DNA from 4 places in the Pseudomonas sp. Marseille-Q5115 genome. Region 2 is predicted to be linked to each of the others. Evidence: riboswitches for the same ligand, from Rfam matches in the RefSeq annotation. Region 2 holds a riboswitch; each other region holds the start of a gene.
The links. A riboswitch is a leader RNA that binds a small molecule or an ion and turns the genes downstream of it on or off. The one in region 2 is predicted to bind cobalamin.
Positions count from the first base shown of each region.

Region 1: linked by a shared signal. The riboswitch ahead of cobO (cob(I)yrinic acid a,c-diamide adenosyltransferase) and the one ahead of cobW (cobalamin biosynthesis protein CobW) in region 2 are both predicted to bind cobalamin.
Region 3: linked by a shared signal. The riboswitch ahead of LG385_RS10525 (CbtB domain-containing protein) and the one ahead of cobW (cobalamin biosynthesis protein CobW) in region 2 are both predicted to bind cobalamin.
Region 4: linked by a shared signal. The riboswitch ahead of LG385_RS07450 (ABC transporter substrate-binding protein) and the one ahead of cobW (cobalamin biosynthesis protein CobW) in region 2 are both predicted to bind cobalamin.

Region 1 is NZ_CAKAKI010000001.1:1,166,322-1,173,531, forward strand. Features, by position in the region: gene hda (DnaA regulatory inactivator Hda) at 1-700, shown strand, start outside; gene LG385_RS05615 (C40 family peptidase) at 1,088-1,741, shown strand; gene LG385_RS05620 (C40 family peptidase) at 1,857-2,411, shown strand; gene LG385_RS05625 (PQQ-dependent sugar dehydrogenase) at 2,450-3,760, opposite strand; cobalamin riboswitch at 3,856-4,078, shown strand; gene cobO (cob(I)yrinic acid a,c-diamide adenosyltransferase) at 4,203-4,814, shown strand; gene LG385_RS05635 (cobyrinate a,c-diamide synthase) at 4,811-6,124, shown strand; gene bluB (5,6-dimethylbenzimidazole synthase) at 6,117-6,767, shown strand; gene cbiB (adenosylcobinamide-phosphate synthase CbiB) at 6,764-7,210, shown strand, end outside.
Region 2 is NZ_CAKAKI010000001.1:1,893,292-1,900,501, reverse strand. Features, by position in the region: gene cobN (cobaltochelatase subunit CobN) at 1-3,314, opposite strand, end outside; gene cobW (cobalamin biosynthesis protein CobW) at 3,318-4,382, opposite strand; cobalamin riboswitch at 4,471-4,681, opposite strand; gene LG385_RS08845 (PACE efflux transporter) at 4,700-5,149, opposite strand; gene LG385_RS08840 (LysR substrate-binding domain-containing protein) at 5,245-6,126, shown strand; gene mexE (multidrug efflux RND transporter periplasmic adaptor subunit MexE) at 6,309-7,210, shown strand, end outside.
Region 3 is NZ_CAKAKI010000001.1:2,265,224-2,272,433, reverse strand. Features, by position in the region: gene LG385_RS10550 (acyltransferase family protein) at 1-18, shown strand, start outside; gene nfuA (Fe-S biogenesis protein NfuA) at 76-660, shown strand; gene cobM (precorrin-4 C(11)-methyltransferase) at 734-1,483, opposite strand; gene LG385_RS10535 (cobalamin biosynthesis protein) at 1,521-1,922, opposite strand; gene LG385_RS10530 (CbtA family protein) at 1,928-2,620, opposite strand; gene LG385_RS10525 (CbtB domain-containing protein) at 2,631-2,819, opposite strand; cobalamin riboswitch at 2,897-3,098, opposite strand; gene LG385_RS10520 (DUF2790 domain-containing protein) at 3,204-3,479, opposite strand; gene lpdA (dihydrolipoyl dehydrogenase) at 3,640-5,004, opposite strand; gene LG385_RS10510 (dihydrolipoamide acetyltransferase family protein) at 5,014-6,246, opposite strand; gene LG385_RS10505 (alpha-ketoacid dehydrogenase subunit beta) at 6,246-7,210, opposite strand, start outside.
Region 4 is NZ_CAKAKI010000001.1:1,559,670-1,566,879, forward strand. Features, by position in the region: gene LG385_RS07425 (alginate export family protein) at 1-1,347, opposite strand, end outside; gene LG385_RS07430 (glyoxalase) at 1,364-2,269, opposite strand; gene LG385_RS07435 (DoxX family protein) at 2,412-2,834, opposite strand; gene LG385_RS07440 (ABC transporter ATP-binding protein) at 2,971-3,744, opposite strand; gene LG385_RS07445 (FecCD family ABC transporter permease) at 3,741-4,757, opposite strand; gene LG385_RS07450 (ABC transporter substrate-binding protein) at 4,766-5,767, opposite strand; cobalamin riboswitch at 5,891-6,080, opposite strand; gene LG385_RS07455 (EAL domain-containing protein) at 6,119-7,210, opposite strand, start outside.

The sequences.
Region 1 (7,210 bases), 730 kb from region 2:
GCCGATCCAACTCCCGCTGGGTGTGCGCCTGCGCGATGACGCCACCTTCGTCAACTACTATCCCGGAGCCAACGCTGCGGCGCTCGGCTACGTCGAGCGGTTGTGCGATGCGGATGCCGGGTGGACCGAAAGCCTCATTTACCTTTGGGGCAAGCAGGGCGTGGGGCGCACGCACCTGATGCAGGCGGCGTGCCTTCGCATGGAGCAGCAGGGGCAGCCTGCGGTGTACCTGCCGCTGGCGCAGCTGCTCGATCGCGGGGTCGGTATCCTGGACTACCTGGCGCAGTACGAGCTGGTTTGCCTGGATGACCTTCAGGTAATCGCCGGCAAGGCGGAATGGGAAGAGGCGCTGTTTCACCTGTTCAACCGCCTGCGCGACAGCGGCCGCCGTTTGTTGATCGCCGCTTCGCATTCTCCGCGTGAGTTGCCGGTCAAGCTGGCCGACCTCAAGTCCCGGCTCACCTTGGCGCTGGTATTCCAGATGCGCCCGCTTTCGGATGAAGACAAGCTTCGTGCGCTGCAATTGAGGGCATCGCGCCGTGGCCTGCACCTTACTGATGAGGTAGGGCACTTCATTCTTACCCGTGGTAGCCGCAGCATGAGCGCGCTGTTCGAATTGCTCGAGCGCCTGGATCAGGCCTCGTTGCAGGCGCAGCGCAAGCTCACCATCCCTTTCCTCAAGGAAACGCTCGGCTGGTAGCCGCCTGTCCCACTTCTACCAAATAACCCTCGGCCTGGCAGGGCTTTTGCTATATTCTCCGTCATCTTTGTGCCGCCAAAGGGCTGGCGCAGGGATCGCTACGCTTGCTTGATAGTTTTAAGCTATCTCCAAGCGGGGCGGATTAGCCGAGCGGCAATCCTGGCTCGGCGCACAGTTCGCATCGATTTGCGGTCAGCTTGGAATTTATGGCTGTAGTTCAAAGAGTTACAGCCCTCCAGCGGTTCGCGCCCAGTGCTCTGGTCCGGCAATTTCGCGTTAGATGTGACCGTTGGCACCATAAGTCACAAAATGTTCTATAAAATTTGCAAATGGTGCCGATAGAAGGCATATTCGCCCCTTCATCCACTTACTGACACGGTCGTGCCCATGCTGAATCGCTTCGCACCCCTCGTGCCTCTTGCACTTGTTACCCTGCTGTTCGGCTGCGCAGCCCAGTCACCGGTTTCGCAACAGCAGGTGTCCACCCCCGTTACCGCCGAGCGCGCTCCTGTAGCGCAGCCTCATAGTCTTACCCCGGCAACAGCTTCCTTGTTCGACGAAGACGATGTCGCCGACAAGGATGACCTCGCCGCTTTCTCCCGCAACGGACCGTACCGCTTGCCCCTGCTGGCTGACAGCATTCTGGAGCGTGGCAAATCGTTGATCGGTACCCGTTATCGCTTCGGTGGTACCACTGAGAACGGCTTCGACTGCACTGGCTTCATCAATTTCCTGTTCCGCGAAGAAGCAGGCATGACCCTGCCACGCTCCAGTCGCGAAATGATCAACGTAAAAGCGCCGCTGGTAGCTCGCAACAATCTGAAGCCGGGTGATGTGCTGTTCTTCGGCACCACCGGCCGCCGCGGCCGCGTGAGCCACGCCGGCATCTACCTGGGCGACGACCAGTTCATCCATTCCAGCAGCCGCCGCAGTGGTGGAGTGCGGGTGGACAACCTGGGCGATAGTTACTGGAGCAAAACTTACATCGAGGCCAAGCGTATGCTGGCCATGGCGCCCGTTTCCGAGGTCGCCCGCAAGTAAGCCAGTCGGTCCATAAAGGGCAGCGACGAGCGGTCACGCTTTCGCTGCCCTTTTTTATGGAATACAGCGGGTTAAGCGCTATTCTTCATCGGCAGTCGAACTCGGAACCCCGCCCATGGCTTTCTCCCGTTTGCGCACTCTGGCGCTTGCGCCGCTTATCCTGCTTGCCGCCTGCGCAAGCCCTCCACCGCCCAAGCCCGCGCCGGTGGCGGTAGTGCCTCGCCCGGTTATTCTCGACCCCACCGACTATTCTTCGGTAAAGGCCGACGACGTGCTGTTCCGGGCCATTGGTTTGGTGGGCACGCCTTATCGCTGGGGTGGCAACACGCCTGATTCGGGCTTCGACTGTAGCGGCCTGATCGGCTTCGTCTACCGGGACGCTGCCAATATCGCCCTGCCGCGCTCCACCCGGGATCTGATTGCCATGCATGCGCCCAGCGTTGATCGCAACGCGCTGCGTTCAGGGGACCTGGTGTTTTTCTCTACCCAAGGCAATGGCCAGGTAAGCCATGCGGGGATCTATGTAGGGGAGGGGCGTTTCGTGCATGCGCCGCGTACCGGCGGCACGGTGCGGCTGGATTACCTCGACAAGCCCTATTGGCAGAAGGCCTACCTGGATGCCAAGCGGGTGATCCAGCCCGAGCGTTTGGCGCAAACCGCTACGCCATAACAGCCGGGGCGGCTGCTCACCGCCCCGCGAGTCCGCAATTACTGCCGCGTCACGCGCCAGATCTTGTTGCCCACATCGTCGGCCACCAGCAACCCACCCTTGTTATCGCCAATTACGCCCACCGGGCGGCCCATGGCTTCTTCCTTGTCATTCAAGAAACCGGTCAGCAGGTCCACCGGTTGGCCGGTAGGCATGCCGTTGGCGAACGGCACGAACAGTACCTTGTAGCCGCTGTGCGGCTTGCGGTTCCAGGAACCGTGCTGGCCAATGAAAGCGCCATGGTCGAAGGGCGCGGGCAGCTGGTTCGGTTGGGCAAAGGCCAGGCCCAGCGAGGCCGTATGCGGGCCCACCGCGTAATCCGGTGCGATTGCCTTTTGCACCATGGCCGCGTCGCCGGGCTCTACGCGCGCATCCACGTGTTGGCCGTAGTAACTGAACGGCCAGCCATAGAAGGCGCCGTCTTTTACTGAAGTAATGTAATCGGGCACCAGGTCGCTGCCGATCTCGTCGCGTTCGTTCACGGCGGTCCAGAGTTTACCGGTCTGGGGTTCCCAAGCCAGCCCATTCGGGTTGCGCAAACCGGTGGCGAACAGGCGCTTCTGCCCACTGGCTGCGTCTACTTCCCAGATCGCGGCGCGGCCTTGCTCCTGGTCCAGGCCGTTTTCCGCCACATTGCTGTTGGAGCCCACGGTCACATACAGCTTTTTGCCGTCCTGGCTGGCGATGATGTTCTTGGTCCAGTGATGGTTGAGCGTGCCGGCCGGAAGGTCTGTAACGGTTTCGCCGTTCCCCTCCAGGTGGGTAGCGCCGGGCTGATACTTGAAACGAAGGACTTTGTCGGTATCGGCAACGTAGAAGTCCTGCCCAACCAGGGTCATGCCGAACGGGGAATTCAGGTTCTGCAGGAACACCTCGCGTGTTTCGGCGATGCCGTCGCCGTCCTTGTCACGCAGCAAGGTAATCCGGTTCGGGCTGGGCACGCCCGCGCCGGCCCGGCCCATCACTTTATTCATCACCCAGCCGCGAATGCCTTTGCTGTCGTCGGGCTTGGGTGGCGAGTTGGTTTCAGCCACCAGTACGTCGCCGTTGGGCAGTACGTACAGCCAGCGCGGGTGGTCCAGGCCTTCGGCAAACGCGCTCACTTGCGTGCCGGGCGCTGCCTTGGGCTTCACCCCTTCCGGCCAGCCCACCGCTGGAGCAATGTTCACCGTGGGCATCAGGGTTTTGTTGGGCTCTGGCAGCTTGGGCGCCGGGCCAGTGCCATCGGACACCTGTAGCTTCGAGCTTTCGCCGCAGCCTGCAACGCTGGCGGCGATCAAGACGGTAAGGGCGAGGCGGGAGAAGGGCATGATCAGCTTCCTGGCAACCAAGGTATGTACCGTAGAGGCAGCGAGGCGGCGGAGGTTCAACATGTTTGATTGACGCTACCGGGCCAACCCCTTACCCTTCGCCGATTGTTTCAGGTGCCCGGGCGGCGTTCGCTTGCCAGGGTGAAACAGGGAAGCCGGTCAGCATCGGGCGGTTCGCCACGAGCAATGCCGGCGCTGCCCCCGCAACGGTAGATGAGTCAACGCTCGCGCATGGGCCACTGGGCAACCGGGAAGGCGCGCGAGTGGGGCAGCGCCCGCTCATGAGCCCGGAGACCGGCCTGAAACCCCTGATACGGTGCGAGCCCCGCCCGTTGATTAACAGATCGCCGCGCGGGTGAGAGCGGCACTGACGTCATGCTGCCCGCCCTTTGTGGCGTTGGCGCAGCGTTGGTGCGCACCCGCGAGCGAGCGGAGAGCAGCAATGAACGAATCCCCCGAGCGCGACGAGCGCCACCAGGCCCGCATGGCGCGGAAAAAAGCCGTAGTCGATGCCCGCATCGCCGCGTCCGCGGACGAGCGTGGTGTGCTGCTGGTATTGACCGGTAATGGCAAAGGCAAAAGCAGCTCGGGCTTCGGCATGCTGGCGCGTGCCTTGGGCCATGGTATGCGCTGTGGCGTGGTGCAGTTCATCAAGGGCCGCCAGACCACCGGCGAAGAGGCGTTCTTCCGCCGCTTTCCCGATGAAGTGAGTTTCCATGTGATGGGCGAAGGCTTCACCTGGGAAACCCAGGACCGCCAGCGTGACATCGCTGCCGCCGAAGCGGCCTGGCAGGTAGCCCAAGAGCTGCTGGGCGACCCCGCCGTGGATTTCGTGCTGCTCGACGAACTGAATATCGCGCTCAAGCACGGCTACCTGGACGTCGAGAGGGTGGTAGCGGACCTGAAGGCCCGTCCGCCGCTGCAGCATGCCATTGTCACCGGGCGCGCGGCGAAACCGGAAATGCTCGAAGCCGCCGACACCGTGAGTGAACTCGGGCTGATCAAACATGCCTTCCAGGCCGGCATCCGTGCGCAAAAGGGCATCGAGTGGTGAGTACGCCGCGCCACTGCCCAGCGGTACTGATTGCCGCTCCGGCCTCGGGCCAGGGGAAGACCACCGTGACCGCCGCGCTGGCCCGCCTGCATCGCAATCGCGGGCTGCGGGTGCGCGTGTTCAAGTGTGGCCCGGATTTTCTCGACCCCATGATTCTCGAACGCGCCAGCGGTGCCCCGGTGTATCAGCTGGATCTGTGGATGGTAGGGGCCGCGCAAAGCCGCCGACTGCTTTGGGAAGCCGCCGAAACCGCCGACCTCATTCTGGTGGAAGGGGTGATGGGGCTGTTCGATGGCACCCCGTCGAGCGCAGACCTGGCCATCGAGTTGGGTGTGCCGGTGCTCGGCGTGATCGACGGCACCGCCATGGCACAAACCTTCGGCGCGTTGGCGCTGGGGCTGGCGCGGTACCGCCCGGAGCTGCCGTTCGCGGGCGTGCTTGCCAACCGGGTGGGCAGTGAGCGCCATGGCCAGCTGCTGCGCGATAGCCTCACAGAAGGCCTGCGCTGGTTTGGTGGCCTGCCACGTGAACAAGCCATCGGCTTGCCTAGCCGCCACCTCGGGTTGGTACAAGCCAGCGAGCTCGAAGACCTGGACCGTCGGCTGGATGCGGCGGCACAAGCCTTGGCGGCCACCTGCGATGACGCCTTGCCGGCACCGGTCTGCTTCTACCCGCCGGAAAATGAAGTAGTGGCGCCGCTGCTTGCAGGCGTGCGCGTGGCGGTGGCACGAGACCAGGCGTTTGCGTTCCTTTATAACGGCAACCTCGACGCCCTGCGTGCGATGGGAGCAGAACTGCGGTTTTTCTCGCCCATCAGCGATACCGCGCTGCCCCCCTGTGACAGCCTGTATTTACCTGGCGGCTACCCGGAGCTGCACCACCAGCGCCTGGCTGCCAATACCGGCATGCTGGAAAGCATTCGTGCCCATCATAAAGCGGGCAAGCCGTTGCTGGCTGAATGCGGTGGCATGCTCTACCTGCTCGAAGGCCTTACGGATGTAGATGGCGAGCGGGCGGCGCTGCTTGGCCTGATGCCAGGCGAGGCCACGCTGCAAAAGCGCCTTGCCGCGCTGGCCCTGCAGGAAGTGCAGCTGGACGAAGGGATCCTGCGTGGCCATACCTACCATCATTCATTGACTACCACGCCATGGGAAGCGATTGCCCGCGGGCGCAGCCCCAACGGCGGGCGGGGTGCCGAGGCGGTGTACCGTTGCGGCAGGCTCACGGCCTCCTACGTACATTTTTATTTCCCTTCGAACCTGGCAGCGGCCGCGGCACTGTTACAGCCCGGAGGCCCGGCCCATGACTGAGCACGCCTTCAGCGAGGCGGAGCGGGCGGCGGTGTACCGCGCCATCTCGGAACGCCGGGACATGCGCCATTTCACCGGTGGTGAAGTAGCCCCCGAGGTACTCCACCGCTTGCTTGCCGCCGCCCACCAGGCGCCGAGCGTGGGCCTGATGCAGCCGTGGCGGTTCATTCGCATTCGCCGCCCTGAATTGCGCGAAGCCATCCATCAGCTGGTAGAAACCGAGCGGCTGAACACGGCCCAGGCCTTGGGTGAGCGCTCGGACGACTTCATGAAACTCAAGGTGGAAGGCGTGCGTGATTGCGCCGAACTGCTGATAGTCGCCTTGGGCGATGGGCGCGAGCAGCATGTATTCGGCCGCCGTACCCTGCCGGAGATGGATCTGGCGTCGTTGTCATGTGCCGTGCAAAACCTGTGGCTGGCGGCCCGCGCCGAGGGCCTGGGCATGGGCTGGGTGTCGCTGTTCGATCCCGAGCGCCTCGGTGAATTGTTGAACATGCCGGCCGGCGCCCGGCCCATCGCGGTGTTGTGCCTCGGGCCGGTCGCTGATTTTTATGCAGCGCCCATGCTGGTGCTCGAAGGGTGGGCGCGCGAACGCCCATTGCATGAATTGCTGTTCGAGGATACCTGGGGGGCACAGCCGTGAGCCTGGCCCTTACGTGTGTTGCGGCAGTAGCCTTGGACGCGCTGCTGGGGGAGCCACGCCGCTGGCACCCTTTGGTGGGCTTCGGCAACCTGGCCCAGCGGCTGGAGCGGCGCTTCAATTCTGCCGGCCATGGTTGGCGCAGCCACGGCGTCACGGCCTGGCTGATGGCGGTGGTGCCGCCAGTGCTGGTACTGACGCTGCTCTCCTGGCTACCCGTGATTGGCGGCGTGGTGGAAGTGCTGGTGCTGTATTGGGCGCTGGGCTTGCGTAGCCTCGGTGAGCACCTGCAGCCCGTGGCTCGCGCATTGCGCGAAGGCGACTTGGCCAAGGCACGCGAGCGCGTAAGCCGGCTGGTCAGCCGTCACACCGACGCACTGGACGCTACCGGCGTAGCCAAGGCCGCCACCGAGTCCGCGCTGGAGAACGGCAGCGATGCGGTATTC
Region 2 (7,210 bases):
TAATAATCGTTGGAATCGAGCAGGTCGTGTTCGGTGTTGTCCTGGTTTTGCAGCACCGCCTCCACCTGGCCAAGGCGGCGGGCCAGTTCCGTGCGCGCGGGGGCGCCTTCATCGGCAGCGCCGTAGGCATAACCGGAGTGATTGAGGTATGCCTCGGCCAGATCGCCGCGGTCGGTCCATTGCCGGGACTCGATCACCCCTTGGACCCCGGCGCCGTAGGCCCCTGGCTTGGCACCGAATATTCGCCAGCCGGCCTGGCGCCGAGCCTCTTCGGCCTCGACACCATCGGCAAGCAGCTGCGCCTGCTCGCTGCGCACCCGCGCGGCGAGGGGGTTCATGTCTTCCGGCTCGTCCAGCGCCGCTACCGCCTGGACCGCAGCGTCGAACAATCGAATGAGGTTGCCGAAGGCGTCACGGAAGAACCCGGACACACGCAGGGTAACGTCCACCCTGGGACGATCCAGCAGGCTGAGCGGCAATATCTCGAAATCGTCCACCCGCTGGCTGCCGGTGGCCCAGACGGGGCGTACACCGAGCAGGGCCATGGCCTGGGCAATATCGTCGCCACCAGTGCGCATCGTCGCGGTGCCCCAAACGGAAAGCCCCAGTGCACGCAAGTGGTCGCCGTGGTCCTGCAAGTGGCGCTCAAGCACCAGGTTGGCCGAGGCGAAGCCCAGCCGCCAGGCCGTGGGGGTAGGCAGGTTGCGTACGTCCACGCTGTAGAAGTTACGGCCGGTGGGCAATACATCCAGGCGCCCCCGGCTGGGCGCGCCGCTAGGGCCGGGCTCGACGAACCGGCCTTCAAGCGCGGCCAGCAGGTTGCCTATTTCGGCAGGGCCGCAGGCGTCCAGCGCGGGCGCTACCTTGGCAAGCAGCCCCTCGACAATGGTCGCAACGCCCTCCCACGCTGCCCCTGCCGGGCACTCCCAGCGTTCATTCAAGGCGCTTTCCACAAGCTGAGCGCCAAGCAGTTCAAGGCGCTCGCGGGTATCGCCATGGGTGCGCCAGGGCCCGGCATCCACATCGGCCAAAAGGCGTGGGCGAGGGCCCTGCCAAGGGTCGCCGAATACGCAGTCGAGCGGATCGAACCCTAGGCCCAGGGCCGTGGCCAGCGCCCTTGGCAGGCTGGCCTCGGCGCCCTTGCCTGCCCCACGCGGTACACGTAGCAGCGCGCACAGGGTGTCGATGCGCAGGCGCCCCGCAGGGGACTCACCGAACACGTGCAAGCCGTCGCGGATCTGCGATTCCTTCAGGTCACACAAGTAGGTGTCGAGGCGCGGCAACCAGGTATCGGCATCGCTCAAGGCCGCATCGCTCAGGCTCAGTTCGCGGTCCAGCTGGGTGGCGCGCACCAGCGCCAGTATTTCCCCTTGCAGCTCCAGCGCGCGACGGCGGTCCAGCAACTGAGCGTCATAGTATTCGTCCGCCAGCCGCTCCAGGTCCCGTAGCGGCCCGTAGCTCTCAGCGCGGGTGAGCGGTGGCATCAGGTGGTCGATGATCACCGCCTGGGTGCGACGCTTGGCCTGGGCACCCTCGCCCGGGTCATTGACAATGAACGGGTAGATGTTCGGCAGCGGGCCGAGCAGTGCGTCCGGCCAGCAACTGGCGGACAGGCCTACGCCCTTGCCCGGCAGCCATTCAAGGTTGCCGTGCTTGCCCACGTGAATGACGGCATGGGCCCCATATGTCAGCCGCAGCCAGAAGTAGAAGGCAAGGTAGCCGTGCGGGGGCACCAGGTCCGGGTCGTGGTACACCGCGCTGGCATCAAGTTGGTAGCCCCTGGCTGGCTGAATGCCGACGAAGGTTTCGCCGAACCGCAGGCCGGCGATCATCAGCCGCCCGCTACGGAACATCGGGTCGGCGTCGGGTGCGCCCCAGCGATCGGTCACGGCCTGTTGGCAGGCTTCAGGCAGGCTCAGAAACGCCTTGGTGTACGCGCCCAGTTCAAGGCTTTGAGCGCAAGGGCGGGCGTCGAGGTGCTCCAAGTCATTGCTCACGCCGCCCAGCAGCGCCTGAATCAGCGCGGTGCCGCTTTCGGGCAGCTGGCTTACGGCATACCCCTGCCCCTGCATCGCGCGAAGGATATTCAAGGCGGCTGCGGGGGTATCGAGGCCTACGCCATTGCCGATGCGGCCGTCCCGCGTCGGGTAATTGGCCAGTATCAACGCCACGCGTTTGCCATGCGCAGGTGTGCGGCCCAAGGCAATCCAGCGAGCCGCCAGCTGCGCCACGAATGCCATACGCTCGGGGTGCGCGCGGTAGCACACCACGTCACTCTGGCTGCGCTCGCTGCGCCAGGCCAGGTCCTTGAAACTGATCGGCCGGCTGATGATGCGCCCGTCCAATTCGGGCAATGCCACATGCATGGCGAGGTCCCGCGGGCCCAGGCCCTGAGGGCTCGCTTCCCACATGGGCTGGTTATCCTGGGCACAAATGGCCTGGATCACCGGTATGTCGCGGCGCAACGGGCGTTGCCGAGGGGCATCGGGGCTGGCCAGCGCGAAGCCTGTGGTATTGATCACCAACGCTGCCTGGGCTTCATCCATCCAGGCTTCAAGCTGCGCGAGGCATTCGGCTTCCTTCAGGCTGGCCACCGCCACCGGCATCGGGTTCAACCCCGCCGTGACAAGCACGTCACAGAAGGCATCGATGAACGCCGTATTGGCGGCCTGCAGGTGCGAGCGGTAAAACACCACCGGCACCACGGCGCCGGGCTGCCAGCAGCTCTGCCACTGCTCGAGGTTTGTCGTGCCGGATACCGGGTGATACAGGCTCACTCGGGGCAGCGGCGCGGGCGGTTGCCATGGCAGGGGCTGCGCCAGTGCCTGAGGGAAAAATTGTGCTGCGAGGTAGGCATACAGCGAGCGGGCGTTACCCATGCCACCTTGGCGCAGGTACTGCCAGATGCTTTGGGCGACTTCGGCCGTTACGGAACTCAGCGCACCCAGCTCCGGGTCTGGCCGGTCGTCCCCGGGCACCGCGACTATCAGCACGCCCTGCCCCGCCAGCTGTGCCAGCTGCTCAACGCCGTAGCGCCAATAGCCCACGCCGCCATGCAGCGACAACACGATCACTTTTGCGTGCCGCAGCACCTGGTCCACATACAGGTCCACCGAGGCGTGGTTCTGAACCTGCATCGGGTTGGCCAGGCGCACGCTCGGGTAGTCACCCGGCAGGCCGTTTGCCGCTTCGGCCAGCAGGGCCAGATGGGAATCGCCGCTGCACAGGATCACCAGTTCGGCCGGGCTCTGGCCCAGGTCGGCAATGCTGTCGTCCGGAACGAAACCGCCGGGCTGGGTGCGTAGCAGGTGCATCGGTCAGCCCCGCAATGCTTGGGTCAGTTCATCGCGCAGCACGGCACCGTCCAGCGCCTGGCCGATCAATACCAACCGGCTCACCCGGGCCTCGTCCGCGGCCCATGGCCGGTCGAAATGCCGATCGAACCGGCTGCCCACGCCCTGCACCAGCAAACGCATGGGTTTGCCGGGGATGGCGGCAAAGCCTTTCACCCTGAGTACGTCGTGCTGCTGAACCACGCTGTCGAGCGCCGCCATCAACGCAGCTTCTGGCGCTTCCGGCAACTCGACCCAGATGGAATCGAAGGCGTCATGGTCGTGGTCCGCTTCTTCGCCATCATGGTGCTGATCATGGTGGGTAAGGCGGCCATTGATGTGCGCTTCGGATTCGGCGCCCAGGCCCAGCAATACTGCCAACGGCAGCTGCCCGGCACTGGCTTCGACCACTTTCACCGCGGCCGGCAGCTCTTCGCTCACTTCAGCGCGCACGCGCTCCAGGCCTTGCGAATCGATCAGGTCAACCTTGTTCAGGATCACCAGGTCGGCACTGGCCAGTTGGTCTTCGAACAGCTCGTGCAGGGGGGATTCGTGGTCCAGGTTCGGGTCCTGCCGGCGCTGCGCGTCCACGGCGTCAGGGAAAGCGGCGAAGGTACCGGCCGCCACCGCGGGTGCGTCCACTACCGTGATCACGGCGTCAACGGTGCACGCGTTGCGAATCTCTGGCCACTGGAAGGCCTGCACCAGCGGCTTGGGCAGCGCCAGGCCGCTGGTTTCGATCAGGATGTGGTCCAGGGTGCCGCGGCGCTGTACCAGTTCGCGCATCACCGGGAAGAACTCTTCTTGCACGGTGCAGCACAGGCAACCGTTGGCCAGCTCGAACACGCGCCCTACGGCCTCTTCTTCGGTGCAGCCGATGCTGCACTGCTTGAGCAGGTCGCCATCGATGCCCAGCTCGCCGAACTCGTTCACGATCACCGCAATGCGCCGGCCTTCGGCGTTATCGAGAATGTGACGAAGCAGCGTGGTTTTACCGGACCCAAGGAAGCCGGTAACGATGGTAACGGGGAGCTTGCTGAGCGTTTTCATGGGTGGCCCTGGCACTGTGGCGGGCAGGCGCGAAGGCACCGCAGGCGGCGCCTGGGCAGGTTCGCACCGGATCACCCCGCCCGGTTGAATAAAAGGATCGGCACGAGGCAGGTCTCCTGGCTTGCGGCGCCCCGGGCAATATGCCCAATGGCGGCCTGGCGCCTTCCCGCCCCGAAGGCAGTGGCATTGGCCAGGCTTTACCGCTCACAGTTGCGGGGGCAGCCGCGGCTTGTTACCGCGTTCCCATCTTAGCTTCAGCAGGCATTGCCCCTGGAAGCACCTCGAGGGGGCAAGCCTACGCAGTGCCGGCCCAGAGGTCAATCCGCGCTGGGGCAGGCGCCGGGGTTGAACGTTGTTTGCCGTGGCAGCCCGAAGGCCTTGTCGAACACCCATTGAAACCCGTAGGCATAAATGAAGAAGAAGGCGAACAGCCCTACATTAGTGAGGAAAGCGGTGACCAGGTCGACGCCTAGGCCGTAGGCCATTACCGGGGTGAGAATGCCCGTAAGGCCACCTTCGAAGCCCACCGCATGCAGCAGCCGCCTGAAGGGCGTACGTGCGTGCCAGCCCCTACGGCGCTCGAACCCCTCAAACAGATGGTTGAACAGCATGTTCCAGCCCAGCGCAACGGTGCTTATCACCACCGATAGCACGGTGGAGTGCCCCATCCCTTGGCCGAACAGCAGGGCCAGCGCCGGTGCCACGAATATCAGAGCGCCCGCTTCGTAGAGCACCGCCTGGACGATTTTGCGTTTCGCGCCTTGCATGGTCAAAACTCCCCTGAAAGTGCGCGCAGCTTCGATGGTTGAGCCCGGCGGTGCAAGCAAGTAGATTTGACCCACCCCTAATGAGGCTAAACCCGGTGTTTGCCCACCTTCCTCTCACCGCCCTGCGCGGTTTTGAATCCGCCGCCCGGCTCGGCAGCTTCGCCGCCGCCGGGGAAGAGCTGTCGGTCACCCCGGCGGCCATTTCCCATCAGGTCAAATCCCTGGAGCAGTGGTTGGGCACCTTACTGTTCGAGCGCACTGGCCAGGGGGTGCGGTTGAGCGATGCAGGCAAGCGGCTGCACGCGGGCCTTCATCAGGCGTTTGTGGGCCTCAACGGCGCCGTGCTACCGCTGCTGCCGGATGAAGCCACCAACACCTTGGTGATCACCACCACCCCAGCCTTTGCCAGCTTGTGGCTGATCCCACGCCTGGGCGACTTCTACGCACGCTGCCCACACTTGAACGTGCGCGTGGAAACGGCCGAGGCGCTGACCGACCTGGCCCGGGATGCTTCAGTGCACTTGGCTATTCGGGCGACCTTCAATCCCGAGCCGGACCTGTACCAGGTCACGCTGTTCGAAGAGCACTTCGCGGTGTATACCCCGCACGGTTGGTCGCCGTCGGTCGCCCAGGCCCCGGTACTGATCGACATGCCGTGGGCCAGCAGCGTGCCGGGTACGCCCGACTGGCCCCAATGGTGCGCCATGGCCCAGCACCAGCACTGGCTGTCACGGCCCGGGCGGCGCTCCTATGCCGATGAACAGCACGGGCTGCTGGCGGCCATCTCCGGCCACGGCCTAGTGCTGGCCAGCGACGTGCTGGTGGCTGACAGCGTGAGCAAGGGTTTGCTGCAGCCGTACCTGCCGCACCTGCGGCTGCCTGCCGCTACCTATCGGCTCAGCTGCTTGCCAGGGCGCGAGCGGTTGCCTGCCGTGCGGATGTTCATGGATTGGGCCTTGGAAACCGCTGGCGCGTAGGGGCGGTCAAGGCCGCTAACGGTTCCCCGGCGGCGCCGGGTCTACAAGGGTGTGGCTCAGAAATTTTTTGAATAACCTGAATCACTGGCAATGATAGTTACCTTCGAACCATTCGATTCGTCGATGGTCCCGCGTGTCGCCAGAATCCGTCCATCCTGATAAACATAATGGGCGGGCTTCTCATGGAACAGTCATTCAAACCCTTGCATTACCCCTTGGCCGTGCTGGCGCTCGCTGTGCTCACCGCCTGCGGCAAAGCGCCTGAAACCGCTCAAGCACCGCAGGCCCCCAAGGTAAGCGTTGCCGAAGTGCTGGATCAGCCGGTGAATGAATGGGACGAGTTCACTGGCCGCCTCGAGGCCCCGGAAACCGTACAGATCCGCCCGCGCGTATCGGGCCAGATCGACACCGTGGCATTTACCGAGGGCGCCCTGGTGAAAAAGGGCGACCTGCTGTTCCAGATCGACCCGCGGCCATTCCAGGCCGAGGTGCACCGCTTGGAAGCCCAGCTGCAACAAGCCCGGGCCAATGCCGCCAACAGTGAGAACGAAGCCAGCCGTGGCGAACGCCTGCGCAGCGCCAATGCCATCTCTGCGGAGCTGGCGGACGGCCGCAACAGTGCGGCACTCGCCGCCCGCGCCGGGGTGGCCGCGATCCAGGCCCAACTGGACCTCGCCCGCCTCAACCTGAGCTTTACCCGTGTCACCGCGCCTATCAGTGGCCGCGTGGGCCGGGCCGAGATCACTGCCGGCAACTTGGTGAGCGCCGACAGCAGCCTGCTCACCAGCGTAGTGTCCACTGACAAGGTGTATGCCTACTTCGACGCCGACGAGCGTGCTTTCCTCAAATACACCCAGCTCACCCGCGATGGCCGGGTAAGCAGCGCGGCACCGGTGTACATGGGGCTGTCCAACGAGGACGGCAACAGCCACCTGGGCCAGCTTAACTTCCTCGACAACCAGGTGAACCCGCAAACCGGCACCATCCGTGGCCGCGCCGTGTTCGACAACCGAGATGGGCAGTACACCCCAGGCCTGTACGCACGGCTCAAGCTGGTAGGCAGCGGCGTGTATGAAGCCGTGCT
Region 3 (7,210 bases), 370 kb from region 2:
TCCCGACAAAATTACTAGGACTTTCTCCACGGCCCGCTTTGCCGTAAACTGCGCGCAAGTCTGTGAGGAACCTACATGAGCGCCATAACCATTACCGACGCCGCCCAGGATTACCTGGGCGACCTGCTGAACAAGCAGAACACACCGGGCATCGGCATCCGTGTCTTCATCACCCAGCCCGGCACCCAGTATGCGGAAACCTGCATCGCCTACTGCAAGCCTGGTGAGGAAAAGCCCGACGATACCCCGCTGGGCCTGAAAAGCTTCACGGCCTGGATCGACGCCGTGAGCGAGCCCTTCCTCGATGCCGCCGTGGTGGACTACGCCACCGACCGCATGGGCGGCCAGCTGACCATCAAGGCCCCCAACGCCAAGGTGCCGATGGTCAATGAGGACAGCCCGATCAACGAGCGCATCAACTACTACCTGCAAACCGAGATCAACCCTGGGCTTGCCAGCCACGGCGGCCAGGTCACGCTGATCGAAGTGGTGGAAGACGGCGTGGCAGTGCTTCAGTTCGGTGGTGGTTGCCAGGGCTGTGGCCAGGCGGACGTTACCCTGAAGGAAGGCATCGAGCGCACACTGCTCGAGCGCATCCCGCAGCTCAAGGGCGTACGGGACGTGACCGACCATACCAACCGCGAGAACGCTTACTACTGAGTAAGTTTGTGGGCAGGGCGAGACGTGCTTCGCGGGCTGGCGCCAGCGCCTGCGGCGGGCAGGGCGCCAGAGGTCATTCCGCCCTGTACAGGTGCGCCCGCCCGGCGCGGTAGAGGGCGGAATCTTCGAATACTTCATTGCCCAGCACCTGGCCGACCAGAATTAGCGCCGTGCGCTTGAACGCCTTGGCTTGTGCCTTGGCGACGATATCGCCCAGCGTGCCCGTCACGTAATCCTCATCCGGCCAGCTGGCTTTGTGGATGACAGCGATAGGGCAGTCCCCTCCATAGTGGGGCACCAACTCCTCCACAATAGCCGAAAGATGGCTTACCCCGAGATGGATGGCCATGGTCGCGCCATGCCGGGCCAGGTCCTGCAGCGCTTCGCCGGCGGGCATTGGCGAGCGGGTGCCGTAGCGGGTAAGGACCACAGTCTGGGAAATACCGGGCAGGGTAAGCTCAGCGCCCAGCAGGGCAGCACAGGCCGCCACGGCCGTTACGCCGGGCACGATCTCGTAGGGAATGCCCTGCGCTCGCAGGCAACGGATCTGCTCGCCGATCGCGCCATACAGGCTTGGGTCACCGGAATGCACCCTTGCCACATCCTGGCCCTTGGCGTGGGCGGCCCATATCTCTTCGATGATGGCCTCCAGGTGCAGCTCCGCACTGTTCACCACCCGTTCCGCGGTGTGTTGGGCGAGCAGTGCTTCGGGTACCAGCGAGCCGGCATAGATGATCACCGGGCAGCTGCGGATCAGCCGCTGGCCCTTGACCGTGATCAGGTCCGGGTCGCCGGGGCCGGCGCCAATAAAATAGACGGTCATTGCAAAAGCCTTTGTCCCGGGAACGGTTGAACAGTTTTCATGTTGAAGCCAGCGCCACGGTGGCCTGGTGCGAACACTGGCGGGTGACCAGCAGGCGAGGCGGCAGCGTACTCAGCGTTTGGCAGTGGGCGAGCGCGGCGCTTTCCGCTACGCCATGGCAACCAGTATGGCGCCAGCTCACCTCCGAGCGTTGGCTCAAGAACGGTTCGAATGGCGCGAGGGCGGCGGCAGAGTAACCGCCGAGGGGCAGCATCAAGCGCTCGGCCAAGGCCAGCAGCCCGGGTTCATCCAAGCGGCGCTCGAACGTCGCGATGCCACACAGCTCAGTTGCGAGTGCACCGGCTAGCGCCAATGCCTGATCGAGCAGCCCTTGCAGTTCCGACTCAGTGCAGCCCTGACGGCAGCCGAAACCAGCCACCAGCCAGGCGCGCGTACTCACCGGAGTCAGGCCTGCGGGGCGCGACGGAACAGCCAGGCACTGGCCAGGCCAAGCGCCAGCCAGAACACCACGTTGATGGCCTGTGCGGCCCAGCGGAACTGATGTTCGAGTGCTTCAGGCGCCAGGCTTTCATGGGATGGTGGTTGAGGGGCGCCGATGATGTGGGGGATTACCAGCAATGCCGCACCCGTGATTTTCAGCAGCCAGTTCGGGGAAAACACCATCAACGCCAACGCGACGGCAGTCGACGCCGCCGTACCGATCCACCACAGCTGACGCGAAGTCAGGTCTGCCGCCGCGGTGCCTGGTAACTCGGGCGGCAGCCCCAGGGTGGGTGCAAGCGTGAACACGGCATAACCGGCCAAGCCCCACAGCAGCCCTTCTGCCGTGCGCCCGGGTGCACGCAGGGTGTACAGGCCGGCCAGCATCAGGGCAAAGCCCACCGCGACCACCAAATTGCCGCCCGTGGTGGACAACAGGCGCTGCCAACCGTCCTCGGGTTCCCAGGCCGCGGCTTCGTGCCCATGCTCATGAGCGCCGGCACTGGGCCCCCCGTGGTCATGGGTAGCCGGTGCCGCGGTCTCGTAGGTTTCAGCCTGAAGAATCAACGGGCTGAGCCACAGGCTTTGCATGAAGGTGAGCAACAGGGCCGCGAACAGGCCGGCGAAGCCAGCGGTGCGCAGAATACGCGTCATCATGAACACGCCCTCAGTGGCAAGGGAAAGCCGCGCTGTGGCGGGTGTCATGGGCGGCATTGTGCACGGCGGCGATGTGTGAGAAACCGGCGAAATACACCAGCCCGGCGCCGAGCAGGGTAGCCAGGCACGCCGCCGTTACGCGTTGCGCAAGGGTGGAGGCAGGACGGGTGATAACGTGGCTGGCAGTATGGGCGGACATGGCGCTTCCCTCGGGTGAGTGACGGACAGGCGCCGAGCCTCCGCATTGCGGAGATCGGACAGCCCGCCCACCGCAGGTGTCAATGATATCGATCGGGCCGGTCTCCGGGCTTGCGAGGGGCGGGCAGAGGCCGACCGGTTCGTTCCCCCTTCCCATGCCTGCGCACAGTGGATTGGAAACGCACTCGCTTACCGTTGCGGGGGCAGCACCGGACTGGCCTTGCGGCGCACCGGTTTCCCGTTTCACCCTGCGAAGGGCACCCGAACGAAAGGCTTAAGGAAAGCATGCCAGGGTAGGAACGTCAAATCGAAGGTGCTTGGGTCGGCACCTGCGCGCAAAAGCAAAAGCCCCGGGAAGGCCGGGGCTTTGGGTGCAACGCGGTGATCAACCGTTGGCGCGGTCGTCGTAGCCGCCTTGTTGCAGGTATTGCACCTTGTGCAGCTCACCTTTGCTGTCCTGGTAAACCATGGTCACCGGTACCACGCCGCTTTTGTTGCTGACGTCGGTCTTAGAGATAACTTTCTGGACATCCAACTGCATGCCGTAGTGGTAGGTTTCAACCGGCAAGTTAGCGGTAACGGCGCGGTCGGCACCATCCTGTGCAAAGGCGCCAGTGGCGAATACAGCGGTCAGGGCGGCGATTGCGAATGCGGTTTTCATGTTCGTGTCCTCGGTAGGTGATGAAGTGGCTTTTCGTTGGGGTTAGTAAACCGCTTCACGCGTCGTTCGAGAAATTGAACACTGTGCTGGCAACAATCACCGTTTTTGATAATGGCGCCAGCCGCTCTACGCAGCGGGTTCTGGCGCCTGACGGCCCATTTCAAATATGCAATGCATGCCCCAGCGCCCGCATTGCGGCTTCCTGCACCGCTTCGCCCAGGGTGGGGTGGGCATGAATGGTACCGGCGATGTCTTCAAGCGTGGCGCCCAGCTCCAGCGACTGGCTGAAGGCAGCCGCAAGCTCGGAAACACCCGGGCCCACGGCCTGCCAGCCGAGGATCAGGTGGTCATCCTCGCGCGCTACCACCCGCACGAAGCCGGTGGTAGCGCCCAGGGTCATGGCACGCCCATTGGCGGCGAAGGGGAAGCTGGCAACCAGCGCCTGCCCGCCGGCCTGCTCTGGCGTAAGCCCCGCGACCACGATTTCCGGGTCGGTGTAGCACACCGCCGGGATCGCCCGGGGCGTGAACGCTCGGCGGTGCCCCGCAATGAGCTCGGCCACCATCTCACCTTGCGCCATCGCCCGGTGAGCCAACATGGGCTCACCCGTTACATCGCCGATGGCCCACACATCGGTCATGCTGGTACGGCAACAGGCATCTACCTTGATAGCCCGCCCAGCCATGGCCAGATCAAGCGCTTCCAGCCCGTAGCCTTCGGTGCGAGGTGCGCGCCCCACCGCCACCAGCACCCGGTCAGCCTCCAGTGTTAGTGGCTCGCCGCCAGGCCCGCGCACGCTCAAACATTGTGCTCCGGCATCGTAAGCCTCTACCGCATGGCCTTCGAGAGTCGCGATGCCCAGTTGCTTCATCCGCTGGGCAACCGGTTGGCTCAGTTCGGCGTCGTAGGCAGGCAACAGCCTGGGCTGCGCTTCGATCACCGTGACCTGCGCGCCCAGCTTGCGGTAAGCGATGCCCAGTTCCAGGCCGATATAGCCGCCGCCAATCACCGCCAGATGGCGGGGCAGGCTGGAAGGGGACAGCGCAGCAGTGGAGTCGAGGACCGCCCCGCCCAGCGGCAGGCTCGCAAGCGTAACGCTGCGCGAGCCGGTGGCCAGCACCAAGTGCTTGCAGTGGATACGGGTGTCGCCTACCTGCACCGTTTTGCCGTCCACCAACGTGCCACGGCCGTGGACCACCGTAACGTTGTGCTTTTTCAGCAAGGCGGCTACGCCGCTGGTTAGCCGGTCGACCATGGTGTTTTTCCAGCCGACGGCGCTGGCAAGGTCCAGCTGCGGGTTTGAAGCGCTGACGCCGAACGGCGTGGGCTCGCTCACCTGATGAAAATGCTCGGCGACATGGATCAACGCCTTGGAAGGGATGCACCCTACGTTCAAGCAAGTGCCGCCCAATGCTTCAGCCTCCACCAATACGGTGGGTATGCCCAACTGCCCGGCGCGAATGGCCGTGACGTAACCACCCGGGCCGCCGCCCAGGACCAAAAGTTTTGTTTCCAGCGTGTGCATGGTCGGGCCTTATTCGATGAAGAGGGTGGCAGGCTGTTCGAGGAGCTGGCGTACCGCCTGGATGAACCGGGCAGCGTCCATGCCATCCACCACCCGGTGGTCGAACGAACTTGAGAGGTTCATCATCTTGCGGATCACGATCTGGCCATCCACTACCATTGGCCGCTCGACCATCCGGTTCACCCCCACGATGGCCACTTCCGGCAGGTTCAGCACTGGCGTGGAAACAATGCCCCCCAATGCGCCGAGGCTGGTGAGGGTGATGGTCGACCCCGAGAGGATTTCCCGCTCTGCCTTGCCGTGGCGGGCCGCTGCTGCGATGCGGGTGATTTCATTGGCATTGCCCCACAGGTCCCGCTGTTGGGCATCGCGTAGCACGGGTACCAGCAAGCCGTGGTCGCCCTGGGTGGCGATCCCTACATGCACCGCGCTGTGGCGGTCCACCACCTGTTCTTCGTCGTTGTACCGAGCGTTGAGCTGGGGGAAATCGCGCAACGCCACCACCAATGCGCGTACCAGCAGCGGCAGCAGCGTGAGCTTGCCTCGCACCTCGCCCCATTTACCGTTAAGTTGCTGGCGCAGGGCCTCCAACGCGGTAACGTCTATCTCCTCCACATAGCTGAAATGCGCGGCGCGCCGAGTGGCCTCCTGCATACGCTCGGCGATCTTTCGGCGCAGGCCGATCACCGGTACCGCCTGTACCTGGTCCTCGGCGGCGCAAACGGGCCCCTTACCCAGCGGCTGCTGTGCGGCGTCCAGGTCTGCGTGAACGATCCGCCCCGCCGGGCCGCTACCTTTGACGGCAGCCAGGTCGATCCCGGCCTCCCAGGCGCGCTTGCGCACGGCCGGGGAGGCCAGCGGGCGCTCGGTGGTTACCTCGGGTTCAGGTGCTTTGGCCACTACCTCTGGCGTAACGCGTGGCTGAGGCGGCGCAGAAACTGCCGGAGCGGGCTGAGGCGCCGCAGGCGCAGTCGCCGTGGCGAGCTTGAGATTGCCGGCACCTTCAACTTCCAGGCGGATCAGCTCACTGCCAACAGCCATGGTCTGCCCCGGCGTAGCGCCCAGGGCGACAACCTGGCCAGAAACCGGGCTAGGGATTTCCACAGTGGCCTTGTCGGTCATCACATCGGCCAGCACCTGGTCTTCAGTGACCGTATCGCCAACCTTCACGTACCACTCCACCAGTTCCACCTGGGCGATGCCTTCGCCAATGTCGGGCATCTTGATCACATGCTGGCCCATCAACGCACCTCCATCGCGCGCTTGAGCGCCGCGCCCACTCGGGTGGGGCCGGGGAAGTAAGCCCATTCCTGAGCGTGAGGGTAGGGGGTATCCCACCCCGCCACCCGTTCGATAGGCGCCTCCAGCCAGTAGAAGCAGTGCTCTTGCACCAGGGCCAACAGCTCGGCGCCCAGCCCGCAGGTTTGCGTAGCCTCATGCACGATCACGCAGCGGCGGGGTTTTTTCACGGACTCCACCAGCGTGTCCAGGTCCAGTGGCCAGAGGCTGCGCAGGTCGATCACCTCTGCGTCCACACCCGTCTCGCTGGCCGCGGCAAGGGCCACATGCACGGTGGTGCCGTAGGTGATCACAGTCACCTCGCTGCCGGCGCGCACCACAGCGGCGCTGTCCAGCGGTACCCGGTAGTAACCTTCGGGCACGGCGCTGGCCGCATGGGCGGACCAGGCCGTTACCGGGCGATCGTGGTGGCCGTCAAACGGGCCGTTGTACAAGCGCTTGGGCTCCAGGAAGATCACCGGGTCATCGCATTCGATGGCGGCGATCAGCAAGCCTTTGGCGTCATAGGGATTGGAGGGCATCACTGTGCGCAACCCGCACACCTGGGTAAAGATGGCTTCAGGGCTTTGGCTGTGGGTTTGCCCGCCGTAGATGCCGCCACCGCACGGCATTCGCACGGTGATCGGCGCAGTGAAGTCGCCCGCCGACCGGAAGCGCAGGCGCGCGGCCTCTGAGGTTAGCTGGTCGTAGGCCGGGTACACGTAGTCGGCGAACTGGATTTCGGCAACCGGGCGCAGGCCGTAGGCGCCCATGCCAACTGCTACCCCTACAATGCCGCTTTCGGAGATGGGCGTGTCGAACACGCGGCTTTTGCCGTATTTGGCCTGCAAGCCCTCGGTGCAGCGAAATACCCCGCCGAAATATCCGACGTCTTCGCCAAAGGTGATTACGGTAGGGTCGCGTTCGA
Region 4 (7,210 bases), 330 kb from region 2:
GCCGGCCTCGTAATGCACGGCTTCCACCGCACCGGACAGGTGCTTGTTGAAGGCGTAATCGGTGCGCAGCTGGTTGTAGTAACCGGTCCAGCGCCCACCGTGCCCCGCGGTGTTGGCCACCGGCAGGTTGGGCTGCGTATACACCGCATCCTCGGTGGTTTGCCGCCACAGCAGCCCGACTGCCGCTTGCACGGAAAGGCCCGGCAGCGGCTTCACAGTAAGTGAAGGCTTAACGTGGTACAGGTTGCTGTAGCCGGTGTAGCCGGCCAGCGAGAAGTAGTAGCCATTGGGGAACAGTGGGTTGAAGGTGCCCAGGGCGCCATCGCCAGCGTGGCGGTCGCCGGAGGCGGCATCTATTTGCAAGCCCAGGCGGGGCGCCCAGGGCAGTGACGCCCAGGTGTAGCCCGTGCGGCTGCCCGCAGCCCAGGCGTGGATGTCCTTGGCGCCCACCGAGCCCTGTTGCAGCATCGCTTCCAGGTCCCAGTCATAGCCCGCCGCGCTGCCGCCCAGGCGCGCATCGAAGATCGAGCGGTGCTCGCTGCCCTCGGCGTCCAGGTAGCTGGCGTCGCGCTCCTCGTACAGCCCGTAATAGGCGGAGAGTTCGTTCTTGCCGCCGAGCAGGCGCTCCACCCGCAGCATGTGGAAAGCCCCGTCCGAATTGGACTTGTCGTCGAAGTGGCGTTCGTCCTGATACTGCACCGGGTGGCTGGCCAGGGCGATGAAGCGCCACAGCGGGGTTTCCCAATCGGCCCACACCGCATCGAAGGATTGCCGCACGTTCGGGCCGTCGCGGCTGGAAACGAACCGCTGCAGGTCGAAGGCAAAGTCCTGCCGCCCCGCCCGTGCCTTGAAGGTGTAGTCGCCTGAGTGGTTCACGTATTCAGCGAAGGCCAGGCGCAGGTCCAGGTGATTCTGGTCGGCGCCACCCACCACCGCCTTGTTGAACGCCCGGGCGTCTTCCAGTTGGGTAAACACGCGCCAGTGTTCGTTCAGGTGCAGGTCTGCGTGTACCTGCAAGCGTTGAATCAGCCAAGTGTCGCGTTGGGCGTTTCGGGTGCCAAAATCCTTGGCGTCGTTCATTTCGAAGCGCTCCCGCAAGGTAGCCCCCAGCGACAGGTAGCGCTGGGGGTCGTCTGCGGATAACGGGATGTACTTGAGGCTGTCCAGCGGCTCGCGGGCCACGTCGGGGTTTTGCAGAACAGACCAATCCTCCTGCCAGCGGTTGGCCTTCAAGGCGGGCCTGTCGGGCGTGGCACTGGCTTCTGCCGCATGGGCGCCAGCACAGCCCAGCGGGCACAGCAGCGCCAGTGCCCATGAACAGGTGACACGCCGCAAGGGCTGGCTCATGCGCTGTACCACGGGCTCAGGATTTCCCAGGGTTGGTGAGCTGGTGGATTTCTGCCACGTAGCCGCCGGGGAACTGCACCATGGCTCCGGTACGGTCCGCTTGCTTGGTGGCTGGCACCAGCACGGTCGCGCCGGAACCCTGTGCCTTGGCCAAGGTGGCCGAAAGGTCCGCCACTTCGTAACCCGTGGTGTCGTGACCATACGGATACGGCAGGTGGCCGTCGGTGATGAACACGGTCATCTTGCCGAAATCTGAGGCCAGGCTCACGCGGCGGAACGTTTTGCCTGGCTGGCCCACCTGTTCACCCGCGGCGCGGCGATCATCGGCCACTACCTTGCCGTGCGCGAAGCCTACGAACGACTTGATGAACGCGTCACCGCGCTCGGGCGAAACGTACACACGGTTTTCCGGGACGCTCTGGAAGGCGGCGTAATCGGGTACCTTGGTGTGCCAGTACAGCTGCATATTCACGCCGCCTGGCCATTGCACCACGGCATCGCGGCCGATGGGGTCCGGGAAGTCGTGGACGATCACGTCGGCGCCGTTGGCCTTGGCAGCGGCCAACGCGGCGTCCATGTCCTTCACCAGATAACCGTTGCGTTCCTGGCCGAAGGGGTAGGGCACCGGGGTGGTGAAGCCGAACAGCGACACCGTGCCTACCGGGGTTTGCAGAAGTTGGGAGGTGGTGCTGCTAGGTACCGGCAGCACGTTCACCACCACTTGTGGCGTGCTTTTGCCGCCGAAGGTGGCAATAAAACTTTGCACGAAACGGTCCACGTCGGCGGGCGCCACATACACATGGCTGGTGTCGTATTGCGGCGCCACGGCGACTGCAGGGGTAGGCGCCGCCTGGGCGGCCAAGGGGCCGGCGGCAGTCAGTGCCAGGGCCAGCAGCAAGGGTTTGCAACGAAATGCTTTCATGGGAACCGCCTGAACAGGATTTCGGAAAGGGGAGCGCTCTGCCCCGGGGCTTGGGCTTTGGAAGCAAGGCTAGAGCGCGGGTGAGGCCAGGGCTTGTACCTCTGTGCTTTTTTGGCTTGGCGCAACGCTGGCTTTGCCAGGCCTACACCGCCTGGAGGGAGCTGTTAGCCCGGCGGCGCGCCAGCCAACCGTCGACGCTCAGGGCGCCGCCGCCGAAGGCCGCGACCTGCAACAGGCCACCGGCAATAGAGATGTTCTTGAAGAAGTTGATGAACTGGCCCTGGTCGCCGAGCGAATTGTGGAACAGCACCGCCGTAACCACCGCGAAGGCCGCCATCAGCAAAGCCACCAGCCGGGTTTGCGCGCCGATCACCAACAGGCTGGCCAACCCCAGCTCTACCCCAATGGCGCCTGCATAGCCCAGCATCGGGAAGGGCATGCCGCTGGACTGGATGTACGCAAGCGTTGCCGCCGGTGCGCCAACCTTGGCGGCACCGCTGAGCAGGAACAGCGTGGCCAGTAGAACGCGGCCAACCGTAGCGGTGGTGTCTTTGGTGACGGTCATGTGTGTCGCTCCGTAAGTTCAAGGTTTGCCGTGTGTGCCGGCGATGTAGAGAAGCTTACGGAGCGGAAGGTATGGGGACAATCTGGCACAAATGAACTTCACTGTCTCCCAATTAGATACAGTTGATTTTACCGAATCATTCCAGCGGTGCTAACACCAGGACAGGGCGCTGCCCTGGGTCTTCCAGCAATCGCCCATGCACCCCGAACGTGTGAGCAAGGCGCTCTGGGGTAAGTACCTGCGCAGGTGCCCCGATCGCCACCAGCCGCCCGCCATCCAGTACCGCCACCCGGTCGCAGGCCAGCGCCTGGTTGAGATCGTGCAAGGCGATTACCGTAGTGACCGGCAGGCTGTGGATCAACCGCAACAGCGACAGCTGCTGGCGAATGTCCAGGTGATTGGTGGGCTCGTCCATTAGCAGTAACCGCGGCTGCTGGGCCAGCGCCCGGGCCAGATGTGCCCGCTGCCGTTCCCCGCCGGAAAGGCTGTGCCAAGGCCGCTGGGCCAGGTGCGCCAGGTTTACCGCTTCCAGCGCCTGTGCCACGGCCCGGTCGTGCTCGGCGCCCCACGGGGCCAGCGCCGACAACCATGGCGTGCGCCCCAGCGCCACCGCATCCCACACCCTGATGCGTTCGCGGGTGTCTGCGTGCTGTTGCACCAGCGCGAGCAGCCGCGCCACATCCCGGCGGTTCATGTCAGCCATTGACCGGCCCGTCAGTTGAACGTGGCCGGTGCTGGGCGTGGCGATCCCGGCCATCAGCTTGAGCAGGGTGGATTTTCCCGAGCCGTTGGGCCCCACGATGCCCAGCCGTTCGCCGCGGTAGACCTCAAGCGATACACCTGCCAGCAATGGCACGCCGTTGCGGTGGAAACTTGCGCGGTGGCAGGCGAGAAGCGGAGCGCTGTTCATCGGTGCCGCTCTCCGTACAACAGCAGCCCGGCGAAGACCGGCGCCCCGATCAGCGCGGTAATCACCCCGATCGGCAATACCTGCCCCTTGATGAGGGTGCGCGACACCACGTCCGCCGCCATCAGAAATACCGCGCCCGCCACGGCGGACAGCGGGACCACCCGGGCATGGCCCGGCCCCACCAACAGGCGCAGCGCGTGAGGAATCACCAGGCCAACGAAGCCGATGGAGCCCACCAGGGACACCATGACGGCCGTAACCAGCGCCGCACAGGTCATCAACAGCACCTGCACCCGGCCCACTGCAATGCCCAGCGAGGCGGCCGAATCTGCCCCGAAGGTGAACGCGTCCAATGCCCGGCGCTGCCACCAGCATAAGGCCAGGCCCAATACGGCGACCGGCACGACAAGGCCCACCGAGGGCCAGCGCACGCCGCTGAGGTTGCCCAGCAGCCAGAACAGGATGCCGCGGGCTTGCTCGGCATTGGCCGAGCGGGCGATCACGAACGCGGTGAGTGCGTTGAACAGCTGCGAGCTGGCAATTCCCGCCAGGATGATCAACCCCGCGCTGCCACTGAGCCGTGAGGAGCGGGCGAGTAAAACCACCAGCCCGAATGCCAACAGCGCGCCAAGGAACGACCCCACCGACAGCGAAACGATGCCGCCGCCCACGCCGACCACGGACACCATCACCGCCCCGGTGGAAGCGCCCGCGGAAATACCCAGCAGGTAGGGTTCAGCCAAGGCATTGCGCAACAATGCCTGGAGAATCACCCCGCAGATCGCCAGGCCCGCGCCGCAGGCACCGGCCACCAGGGCGCGGGGCAAGCGGTAATTCCATACGATGCCTTCGTCGATCGGGTCCACTGCCCAGGCAGCGCCCGTGAGCTTGTTGGCTAGCACCTTCAGCACCACGCCCAGGTCGAGGGAGGTTTCGCCGATGCCGGTTGCCAGCAGCAACGCGCCACACAGCAGCGGTAGGCTCCACGACAAGGGCCTGGCGAAGGCCAGCATGCCATGCCTCATCGGGCGTAACGCTCGCTGGCTTCGGCCAATTGCTCGATGCCGGTGAACAACCGCGTGCTGGCCTGCATCGCATCGGCGTCGAGTATCACGATGCGGTCATTTTTAACCGCGTCCATGTTGCGAGTAACGGGGTCGGTTTTCAGAAACGCCAGCTTCTTTTCATAGTCATCGGCGGGGAAGCGGCGGCGATCCATGCGGGCGATCACGATCAGGCTGGGGTTGGCGCGGGCGAGCGTTTCCCAGCCAACGGTGGGCCATTCTTCGTTGGACTCCACCACGTTATGAATGCCTAGCGTGTTCAGCATGAAGTCGGCCACGCCCTTCTTGCCGGCTACGAAGGGATCGCTGGCGATGTCCGCGCTTGAAAACCACACCACCGCTGAAACGTCCTTGCCCGGGTGTTGCCTGGTACGGGTAACCGCTTGGGCCAGCCGCGCCTTGTACTGCTCCACCAGTGCGTCGCCACGTGCCGTGACGTCGAAGATTTCGGCTAGCTGGCGCACACTCTTGTATACGCTTGCGATGTCGAAGGTTTCGAGGCGGGTGCCGTCGGCGCCCTTGAGGTTGTCCTTGCCTTCGCAGTCTGAAGGCAGCAGGTAGGTGGGAATATTCAGGTCGTGAAATTGCTCGCGGGTACCTACCGCACCCTGAGGGCCCACCATCCATTCGAACTGCACCGCCACCAGCTGTGGCCGCTTGGCCAGCACGGCCTCGAAGCTTGGCTCGTTGTCCGCCAGGCGTTCCACCTTCGCATTTTGCGCCGCGTACTCAGGCTGTACCTGATCGAACCACAGCGAAGTGCCCACCAACCGGTCCCCCAGCCCCAGCGCATAGAGCATTTCCGTGCCGGCCTGGCCGATGGTCACGGCGCGCTGGGGCGCTTGAGTGAACGTGAGCGCCTTGCCGCAATTTTCAACCGTGAGCGGGTAGTGCGCCGGCGCGGCGATGGCAGCCGTTGGCAACGCAAGTAACAGGGTGAGTGCAGGGCGGCAGAGCATGTTCAACGGCAGGTCTCCAGCGTTGGGCCGTCGCGGCAAGCGCTGGAAAGCACATGGCCGCAAGCCCCGCCTGGCCACGGCCCGGGGTCACGGAAATGCCCTTCCCGGTCACCCCGCCGGTCAGTGGTTGTATAGGTGGCCGGCAGGTCTCCTGACTGGCGGGTCCTGACGTGCCCACGCCTTCCCGGGTGTTCCCAGTGGCATGTGTAGAGCACGCTCGCCGCCTACAGTTGCGGGGGCAGTTCCGTTTCAGGCCGTGGCCTGGTGGATTCCCTGTTAGTTCCTCTCGGAAACCGGCGGGGCGATAGTAACCGAAACCAAAGGATTGGCAACCGCAAGGCAGTCCGCCGGTTATTGGCTGGTCTCGGTTTGCGCGGCCACGGCATGCTGCGCCAGCAGCAAGGTCGCCAGGGCGTCAGGGGGCATGGGGCGGCCGAGCAGGTAACCCTGCGCCTGGTCGCAGCCCAGGGTGGCAAGCACTTCGAGTTGCTCGGGTGTTTCCACACCCTCGGCAGTGACCACCATGCCCAGGCTTTTGCCCATGGCGACCACCGCGCTGACAATGGCCTGATTGTTGGCTTTGGGGTCGCTGAGGTTCATCACGAAGCTGCGGTCTATCTTGATGCCATCGAACGGATAGCAGCTGAGGTAGCTCAGCGATGAATAACCGGTGCCGAAGTCGTCCATGGACAGTTTCACGCCCAGCTTCTTGAGCTGGACCATCAACGCCAGGGCCCCGTCGGCATTGTCGATCATTACGCTTTCGGTGACTTCCACCTCCAGCCGGGAGGCGGGTAGCCCAGTGGCCGCCAAGGTTCGCTCGATACGAGCGACCAGGTCGCTGCGCATGAATTCGATACAGGACAGGTTCACCGATACAAACACCGGCTCCGGCCAGGTAGCCACCAGCGCGCAGGCGCGGCGCATCACAATGTCGCTGAGGGCGACAATGAGGCCGGTTTCCTCCGCCAGCGGAATGAACACCGCGGGGCTGAGCAGGCCCTTCTCCGGGTGCTGCCAGCGCACCAGTGCCTCGGCGCCGAGGATGCGCGCGCCGGTGATATCAAAGCGTGGCTGGAACACCACAGTGAATTCATCGTGTTGAATGGCGTGCTTGAGGTCCTGCTCCAGCTGCCGGCGTTCGTGGATGCGCGTTTTCATCTCGGCGTTGTACAGCTGCCAGCCGTGACGGCCACGGCCTTTGGCTTCATACAGCGCAATATCGGCCAGGCGCAGCAGCTCCTCGGCATCGGTGCTGTCCACCGGCGCCTGGGCGATGCCGATGCACAGCCCAAGGCGCAGTTCGTGTTCGGCGGTAACGATTGGCGGAGTGAAGTCACTCAGCAAACCTTCACACAGTTCACTCAAGCACTCCTGGGCAACCCTGGGCGTGATGATCAGGAACTCGTCCCCGCCCAGCCGTGCCAGCACATCATCGGTTTG